DNA from 2 places in the Sphingomonas pollutisoli genome. Region 2 is predicted to be linked to the other one. Evidence: predicted binding sites of a transcription regulator. Region 2 holds the regulator's gene; the other holds the start of a gene.
The links. Region 2 encodes LexA, which represses DNA repair genes until DNA is damaged. Its sites were predicted from a motif close to GTTCCNCNCTTGTTCT; they were not measured.

Region 1 (4,834 bases), on a different contig from region 2:
GGATCATACATGAACTTTCCCGGGTCAAAGTCTCTGTTGGTGAGTGTCTTCGGGTTCGGGCAATTTGGCATGATACTCCAAATGGTTGTTTTTATAACTGCTGGGCAGATTATCTAGTGCCAGCAAACACGGTACCATCTTTAAATAAATTTGAAGTCGAGCGAGCCTTACGTGATAACATAGATGGCCAGGTCATTAACTGGGAAATAAATTTACAGCTAACTCTTCCATCATCCGACTATCACGATGAGGACGATCATCAGTACTATTCTCGATTTAAAGAACCGTTGTATCACGCGGTTTACAAAGTAAATGCATCAACCGCGTCGGAGGAGAATCCGCATTGGTGGCGTGTTAATCCGCCAATTATCCGTAATTTCAATGATGCGTTGATGTGGGGAAAAGTTAAATCTATCCACGGATACCACGATGGGATGGTGACGTCGCCACCGTATCGCTAAATTTTGATCACCCTACCGTAACAAACGTATCCATCACCCGCTTCCTTCCAGCCTCGTCGAAGTCGATTTCGAGCTTATTCCCCTCGATCAACGCGATCGCGCCGTAGCCGAATTTCTGGTGGAACACGCGCATGCCCACCTCCAGATCCGAACGCCCCTTGTTCCCCAAACTCACCGCGCTCGCCCGCGCCTCCACAACCCGGGTGGGTTCGCGGGAGAACGTGCGGCTGGTGAAGCTGCCGCCGTCCTTCACCCCGGCCGCGCGTTGCCAGCCCGGGCCGCGCCCCGTGCCGCGCGCCACATCCGCGAACGGGTCGGCGCGTTCCGACCAGTTGGCGCGCCACAGGCTTTCGCCGCCGCTCATGCTGTTTTCGCTCTCGATGTGGGCCGAGGGCAGCTCGCCGACGAAGCGGCTCGGGATGCTGCTGGTCCACTGGCCGTAGATGCGGCGGTTGGCGGCGTGGAGGATGATCGCGCGGCGGCGGGCGCGGGTGATCGCCACGTACGCCAGCCGGCGTTCCTCCTCCAGCGAGGCGTTGCCGCCTTCGTCGATCGCGCGTTGCGAGGGGAACAGGCCTTCTTCCCAGCCGACCAGGAAGACGGTGTCATATTCGAGGCCCTTGGCGGCGTGGATCGTCATGATCGTCACCTTGGCTTCGTCGGCCTGCGCCTCATTGTCCATGACGAGGCTGACGTGTTCGAGGAACGCGCCGAGGCTTTCATATTCCTCCATCGCGCGGACGAGTTCGGTGAGGTTTTCCAGCCGCCCCGCCGCCTCGACCGACTTCTCGGCCTGGAGCGCGCCGGTATAGCCGCTTTCGTCGAGGATCTGGCGGGCGAGTTCGGCATGGGGGAGTTCGTTCGCCATGCGCCGCCAGCGGGCGAGATCGATCACGAAATTGCCAAGCGATTTGCGCGCCGCGCCGGTCAGTTCGTCGGTGTCGAGGATACGCGCCGCCGCGACGCTCAAGGGAATGTTCTCGGCCCGCGCGAGCAGGTGGAGCTTCTGCACCGCCTTGTCGCCCAGGCCGCGTTTGGGGACGTTGACGATGCGTTCGAAGGCGAGATCGTCGGCGCTCTGGTGGACGACGCGCAGATAGGCGAGCGCGTCGCGAATTTCGGCGCGCTCGTAGAAGCGGAAGCCGCCGATGATGCGGTAATTCATGCCGATCGCGATGAAGCGGTCTTCGAACTCGCGCGTCTGGTGCTGCGCGCGCACGAGGATGGCGATCTTGTCGAGCGACTGGCCGTTCCGTTGCGCCGCCTCGATCTCCTCGCCGACGCGGCGCGCTTCCTCGGGGCCGTCCCACACGCCGAGCACCTTGACCTTGTCGCCCTGGGCCTCCTCGGTCCACAAGGTTTTGCCGAGCCGGCCGCTATTGTTGGCGATCACACCGCTCGCGGCGGCGAGGATGTGCGGGGTCGAGCGGTAATTCTGTTCGAGCCGGATCACCTTGGCGCCGGGGAAATCCTTTTCGAACTTGAGGATGTTCTCGACCTGCGCGCCGCGCCACGAATAGATCGATTGATCGTCGTCGCCGACGCAGCAGATGTTCTTGCGCTCCTGCGCGAGCAGGCGCAGCCACAGATATTGGACGCTGTTGGTGTCCTGATATTCGTCGACCATGATATATTTGAAGCGGCGCTGATAATCGGCGAGCACCTCGCGCTCGCGTTTGAGGATGGTCAGCATGTGGAGCAGCAGGTCGCCGAAATCGCAGGCGTTGAGCGCGGCGAGCCGCTCCTGATAGCGCTGGTAGAGCTCGCCGCCGCGCCCGTTGGCGTAGCGCTCGCTCTCGCCCGCGTCGATCTCGCGCGGAACGAGGCCCTTGTTCTTCCATTCGTCGATCAGGCCAGCGAGGCTGCGCGCGGGGAAGCGCTTCTCGTCGATGTCGGCGGCGAGGATCAGTTGCTTGAGCAGCCGGAGCTGGTCGTCGGTATCGAGGATGGTGAAGTTCGACTGTAGCCCGACCAACTCGGCATGGCGGCGCAGCATCTTCGCGCCGATCGCGTGGAAGGTGCCGAGCCACGGCATCCCCTCGACCAGATCGCCGACCAGCCGGCCGACGCGCTCGCGCATCTCGCGCGCGGCCTTGTTGGTGAAGGTGACGCTGAGGATTTCGCTCGGATAGGCGCGCCTGGTCGCGAGCAGATGGCCGAGCCGCGCGGTGAGCGCGGCGGTCTTGCCGGTGCCCGCGCCGGCGAGCACCAGCACCGGCCCCTCGGTGGTGAGCACGGCATCGCGCTGCGGCGCGTTGAGACCTTTGAGATAGGCGGGTTCGGCGGTGGACGCTGGGATACTCATCGGCGAACAGGTAGGGAACGGGGGCGCCGAGGGCAATCGTTGATCGTGGCGCCTCGGCGCGGGCGATGCGACGAAACGCGGCCGAGACCGCCCGCACCGGTTGCCGCCGGGGCAAATCGAGCTTAAGGGGCGCCGCAACATCGGCGCGATCGACGCGCTGGTTTCGACAGAGCTTCGTGAAGAACGCTTCTGTCATCATATGGTAACAGAAGCGGGCCACGCCGACTTTATGGATATATCCACTACAGCGTCACTCGATCCGAGTGAACGTTCCGTCGGCGCGCCGCATCTCGACCGGCCCTTGCACCCGGCGGGGCGCTGGATATTCCTCGCGATTATTGTCGGCGCGGTGGGTTATGCGGGTGCGAGCATCCTGTTCGACACCGCGCAGGCGGGCGAGGGGCTGGCGACCGCGACCTTCGCGTTCCTCGCGCTCGCCCTGCTGATCGCGCTGGGGTTCGAGTTCGTCAACGGCTTCCATGATACCGCGAACGCGGTGGCGACGGTGATCTACACCCACTCGCTGCCTGCCCCGGTGGCGGTGGTGTGGTCGGGGTTCTGGAACTTCCTCGGCGTGATGCTGTCGAGCGGCGCGGTCGCCTATGCGATCGTGACGCTGCTGCCGGTCGATCTGATCCTGCACGTCGGATCGAGCGCGGGCTTCGCGATGATCTTCGCGCTGCTGTTGGCGGCGGTGATCTGGAACCTGGCGACCTGGTATGTCGGGCTGCCCAATTCATCGAGCCACGCGCTGATCGGTTCGGTGCTCGGCGTCGGCTTCGCCAATCAGATCGTGTCGCATGGCGGCAACGGCACCTCGGGCGTGGATTGGAGCCAGGCGCAGAAGGTGCTGTCGGCTTTGCTGTTCAGCCCGCTGATCGGCTTTATCGGATCGCTGGTGCTGCTGCTGGTGATGAAGCAGGTGCTGCGCAATCCCAAGCTCTATGCCGCGCCCAAGACCGATTCGCCGCCGCCCAAGGGCATCCGCGCGACGCTGATCGCGACCTGTACCGCGGTCTCCTTCTTCCACGGCAGCAATGACGGGCAGAAGGGCATGGGGCTCATCATGCTCATCCTGATCGGCTGCGCGCCGACTGCTTATGCGCTCAACCGCACGATGCCGGCGAGCGAGATGCCCGGCTTCGTCGCCTCCGCCAATGCCGCCGCCACCGCGTTTCGCGCGCATGGCGGCACCATCGGCACCGATGTCGATGCGGCGCGCGCGGTGCTGACGCACGCGCTGGAGGCCAAGACGGCTACCGGCGCCGCGACCTATGGCGCGATCGACACGCTCTCGCACGATGTCAGCGCGCGCATCTCGGGCTATGGTTCGCTCGACAAGGTGCCCGCCGCCGCCACGCCCAATCTGCGCAACGACATGTATCTGCTGCAGGGCGTCGCGCAGTTCGTCACCAAGGACAAGGGTTCCGAGAAGATCTTCTCGACGGACGAACTGAAGGCGATCGGCGCGTATCAGAAGCATCTCGAGAAGGGCACGCGCTTCATTCCGCTGTGGGTGAAGGTGATCGTCGCGATCGCGCTCGGGCTTGGCACGATGGTCGGGTGGAAGCGGATCGTCGTCACCGTCGGCGAGAAGATCGGCAAGACGCACCTGACCTATGGCATGGGCGCCTCGGCCGAGATCGTCGCGGCGTTCACGATCATGACCGCCGATCTGTTCGCGGCGCCGGTTTCGACCACGCACATCCTGTCGAGCGGCGTCGCCGGCGCTTCGGTGGCGAGCGGGAGCGGACTCCAGGCGCGCACCATCCTCAACATGGTGCTGGCCTGGGTGATGACGCTGCCGGCGGCGATGCTGCTGTCGGGCGGGCTGTACTGGCTGCTGCTCGGCCTGGTGCGCGCCTCGGCGGGCTGAGCCGCTAAGCGCGCGCTGCGGGCAGCGTTTTCAGACTTTGACCTCTTCGTGCCGGGCGTGTCGAAGCGCGCGTCCTTCGACTTCGCCCGGCACGACCGGGTAGGTGTTGGAATTTACGCCGCTTACGGCGCGACGGGAACGCAGCTCGTCCGCGCGGCGCCGCACGCGCGGGTGGCGGCCGCGCCGGAGGCG
Region 2 (4,834 bases):
CGGCGGCGCCGGCGCGATCGCCGCCGCGCTCGCGACCGGCGACCAAGGCGCGATCCCCGAGAAAGACGCGGAGGCGATGCGGCGTTCCGGACTGGCGCATCTGCTTTCCGTGAGCGGGCTGCATATCACCGCCGTGGTCGGCGCGGTCATGCTGATCGTCGGACGGCTGCTCGCGTTGGTGCCGTGGATCGCGCTACGCTGGCGCGTGCCGTTGATCGCGGCGGGGGCGGGCGCGGTCGCGGCGATCGGCTATACGCTGCTCACCGGCGCCGAAGTCCCGACCGTGCGGTCGTGCGTCGCGGCGCTGCTGGTGCTGGTCGCGCTGGCAATGGGGCGCGAGGCGATCACGCTGCGGCTGGTCGCGGCGGGCGCATTCGTGGTGCTGTCGCTCTATCCCGAGGCGCTCGCGGGGCCGAGCTTCCAGCTTTCGTTCGCGGCGGTGGCGGCGATCGTATCGCTGCACGAGCATCCGGCGATCAAGCGCTGGTTCGGGCCGCACGAGGAGGGGCGCGGGCGGGCGATGCTGCGCGGGCTTGGCTCGTTGCTGCTGACGGGCGTCGTGGTGGAGCTGGCGCTGATCCCGATCTCGGTGTTCCATTTCCACCGCGCGGGCGTGTATGGATCGGTCGCCAATATCGTCGCGATTCCGCTGACGACCTTCGTGACGATGCCCTTCGAGGCGCTGGCGTTGCTGTTCGACTGCGTCGGCGCCGGCTGGCCGTTCTGGTGGGTCGCGGCGCGGTCGCTCGATCTGCTGCTGTGGATCGCGCATTCGGTGGCGGGGTTGCCGGGGGCGGTCGCGTCGATACCGGCGATGCCTGCGGGCGCCTATGCTCTGATGGTCGCCGGCGGGCTGTGGATCGCCTTGTGGCGGACGCGGTGGCGGCGGCTGGGCGCGGTGCCGCTGGTGATCGGCGCTGCATGGGCGGTGCTGACGCCGGCGCCCGATCTGCTTGTCACCGGGGACGGGCGGCACGCGGCGATCCGGACGGCGGGCGGCAACCTCGCGGTGCTGCGGGATCGGACCGGCGATTATACCGCATCGACCTTCGCCGAGAATGGCGGGGTCGATGCGGTGCCGCTGCTGATGTCCGAGCAGCCTGACGCGCGGTGCAGCCGCGATCTGTGCCTCGTTCGCCGCGGGGCTTGGCGAATCCTCGCCACGCGCAGCGCTTACTTAGTTCCGTCCGAGCAGCTCGTCCCGCTCTGCGCCGGCGTCGATATCGTCATCTCCGAGCGGCGATTGCCGCGCGCTTGCTCGCCGCGCTGGCTGAAGCTCGACGCCGCCACGCTGGCCGAGACGGGTGGAGTGGCGATCACCTTTTCGACCCGAAACATCGCTATCGTGAGCCACAGCGAGGACCGTCACCCGTGGCGGGTCAGTCGTAGCGGCGGAGCAGGCCGGCGAGCTTTCCCTGGATACGGACCTGCGCGGGGGCGTAGCGCTGGGGATCGTAGGCGCGGTTGGCGGGATCGAGACGGACCATCGCGCCCTCGCGGCGGAAATATTTGAGCGTCGCCTCGGCGTCTTCGATCAACGCGACGACGATCTCGCCGTCGCGGGCGGTCTCGGTGCGGCGGATCAGCGCGTAATCGCCATCGAGGATGCCGGCATCGACCATCGAATCGCCTGCGACTTCAAGCGCATAATGCTCGCCACCGCCCAGCAGCGCGGCGGGCACCGCGAGCATCGACTGGCCCTCGAACGCCTCGATCGGCACGCCGGCGGCGATGCGGCCGTGGAGCGGGATCTCGATCACGTCGTTGGCGGGCTCGGGCAGCGGGCGGAGGTTGGCGGGCGGCGCGACAGCCGCCTTCTTCGCGGCGGCGACCCGCTCGGGCATGCGCAGCACTTCGAGCGCGCGCGCGCGGTTGGGCAGACGGCGGATGAACTGGCGCTCCTCGAGTGCGCTGATGAGCCGATGCACGCCCGACTTCGACTTGAGATCGAGCGCCTCCTTCATCTCCTCGAACGAGGGCGACACGCCGGTTTCCTCCAGGCGATCGTTGATGAAGCAGATCAGCTCGTGCTGCTTGCGAGTGAGCATCGCGTTCCTCCGTCCGAACAGATGCGGAACCAATATGGAACGGTAGGATGCAAGTCAAGCGGTGTCCATCAGCCGATCGGCAGGATTTCGACCGAGTCGCCGGCGCTTGCCGGAGGCGCGTTCGGCGCGCGGATCACCAGGCAATCGGCGCGGGCGAGCGTGCGCAGCATCGAACTGTCCTGGATCGCGGCGACGTACACGCGGCCCCCGCGCGTCTCGGCGCGCAGGTAATCGGCGCGGTGATCGTTGGCGGGCAGGTCTTCGCCGAGGATCGCGGTCGCGCGGCGCGGCTGCGGATCGGCGGCGCCGCTCATGTGCGCGATCAGCGGGCGCAGGAACAGCGTCGCGGTGACGAACGCCGACACCGGGTTGCCGGGCAGGCCGAGCACGACCGCGCCGTTCAGCCGCCCGGCCAGCATCGGCTTGCCGGGGCGCAGCGCGATCCGCCAGAAATCGAGGTTGCCGCCCGCTGCCTCCAGCGCGGGTCGCACCAGATCATGATCGCCGACCGACGCGCCGCCGGTGGTGACGAGGATATCGGCCTCGACGGCAGCGAAGGCGGCGGTGATCGTGTCGAGCCGATCGGGCAGGATGCCGAGATCGATCACCTCGACCGGCAGATCGGCGAGCATCGCGGCGAGCATCGCGCCGTTCGATTCGGGCAGCGCGCCGGGCGGGAGCGGCGCGCCGGGCGCGACCAGTTCGTCGCCGGTCGCGACGGTGGCGACGCGCACGCGGCGGCGGACCGGGAGCGCGCCGTGCCCACCGGTCGCCGCGACCGCGATCCGCGCCGGGGTGATCCGCGCGCCGGCCGGCACGAGCACGTCGCCCGCGTGGAAATCGAGCCCCGCGCGGCGCACGTTGCGGCCGGCATAAGCGGGGCCGGCGCCGGTGACGCTGAGGATCGCGCCGTCGCGCGCGGCCTCCTCCTGCACCAGCACGCTGTCCGCGCCGGCGGGCATCGTCGCGCCGGTGAAGATGCGGACCGCCTCGCGCGCGCCGACGCTGCCCGCGAAGGGCGTGCCGGCCGCGCTCTCGCCGATGACGGTGAAGGGGCCGGGCAGATCGGCGAAGCGCAACGCATAGCCGTCCATCGCCGAGAGATCGGCATAGGGCTGGGTGCGGAGTGCCGCGACATCCGACGCGGCCCAGCGGCCGGCGGCGGCGCGGATCGGGACGGTTTCGGGCGCGACGGGTGTTGCGAGCGCGAGGAGGCGGGTGAGGGCGGAGTCTACGGAGACTAGGGGTGGCATGTTGAGGTCCGGGCCAGTTATATATTATTCGCTAGGAGAGGGCATGCGCAATTTCATGCGTCATTCGTGTCCGAACAATTTGTCCATAGTTTTTCAACTGGCCGCTGATCGGTTTACCTAACGGGCCGAATATTTCGATTGCCCGCCTAGCGTATGTCCAGAAAGTCCAAGTATCGTAGCTGGCTTTCGGGTCAAAATCTTCGACTCTTCCATAGCGCTGCATAAATTTCGCAGCGTTAAACTTGCTTTCTATATATGATTGATCTTTTTCTGGATATCGCCGTACCAATGCACGCGCCTCTGCGCGGATCGAGCGAGTGACCTTTCGGTAAAGTCTCGACATCGTGCTATCCCGCAAATAAGCTGCTTTGCCATCGTAACGGAAGCCGAGGTACTCTAGCCCATTTGTACCTTGTTCGCCGTGTATCTTTTTGAAGTCTTGTCCGCCAGGAACCGAAAAGTATCTCAATACAGATGTTTTGCTTTCTTTAATAAGAAGCTTTGACCCATGTTTCTTGATTTCATTCATAGCAAAGTCCCGAGCTGCAATTGCTTCAATTTCTTCGCCGGGAACAATAATGATTATATCGTCAGAATAGCGAAAGAATGTGCCGCCAACGGCATCTACGTACGCCTTCAATGCGCTATCGAAGTCGATAAGATAAATATTTGCTAACATATCGGAGATCGGTGATCCCTGAGGAATGCCGAAATCATTTTCGTTCGTTTCGATCAAACTAGCGAACGTGCCACCCTTTCCACATATTTTCTCGCGAAATTCGCTGTTTGAACATAGCTGCCGGGGCATGTCCTTAAACCCCGTGGTGTAAACGGGAATTTTACCAGCGCCTTTCGCTTCCCATGTAAGATAGCCGAGGCGTTCGTACGCCGCGTCTCGGTCGACGATCGAATATCGAGTGATCGCGCGAAACACTGCTCGGTGGTCACGGGGAAGTTCGGCCGTGCCAAGCAGGCTACACCACTTCTGTCGTAGCAATTCGTGATCGATGCTCTCAAAGAATGCGCTGATATCAAGCGTAACGACCGCCGCGTGGCCAAAATTCCGGATGACGTTGAAAGCATCTAAAGCGAAGTCGATGTTGGACTTCCCTTTGCCTGTAGGCGTTACCAGCTTGCGATAAGCAATCACGCTATGTTCGAGATCGCGCGCCCTTAGTGATGCTTCATACGGATCGCGAAGAATATGCCGATAGTACGAGTAGATATAAGCGTCACGTCTGCTTGCGAAACGGAGCTGTCGAATCTTTTTCTTAGGTTTTCCTCCGACCTTATCGCGGAAGGGTTGCCACTTTTCCTCGAAGCGCATGAACGGGTAGAAGCTGTTGCGAGAAACAGCATCTGGATTTCGTACCAGTTCTTCAATATCTTTGTGGCGTATTGGCTTATCGAAATGTGGATAGTGTTTTAAAGACGGGGACCAGTCTACCACGCGCCCTCCACGAGAGGGGGGAAGAACATCCGCATCCCATACGGAATTTTCCTTTCGGAAGCGTTCCTCCCCCAGCACCACTA

Region 1: a site for LexA is predicted at 2,770-2,785, ahead of PX554_RS14135 (ATP-dependent helicase). Genes of this name have one in related genera too.

What each region holds. Positions count from the first base shown of each region.
Region 1 covers NZ_JARFNJ010000006.1:31,311-36,144, forward strand. Annotated here, with positions in the region: gene PX554_RS14130 (hypothetical protein) at 1-461, shown strand, start outside; gene PX554_RS14135 (ATP-dependent helicase) at 469-2,766, opposite strand; gene PX554_RS14140 (inorganic phosphate transporter) at 2,996-4,642, shown strand; gene PX554_RS14145 (SPOR domain-containing protein) at 4,765-4,834, opposite strand, start outside.
Region 2 covers NZ_JARFNJ010000002.1:99,117-103,950, reverse strand. Annotated here, with positions in the region: partial or broken gene PX554_RS03915 (ComEC/Rec2 family competence protein) at 1-1,375, shown strand, start outside; gene lexA (transcriptional repressor LexA) at 1,380-2,048, opposite strand; gene PX554_RS03905 (molybdopterin molybdotransferase MoeA) at 2,117-3,301, opposite strand; gene PX554_RS03900 (reverse transcriptase domain-containing protein) at 3,333-4,832, opposite strand.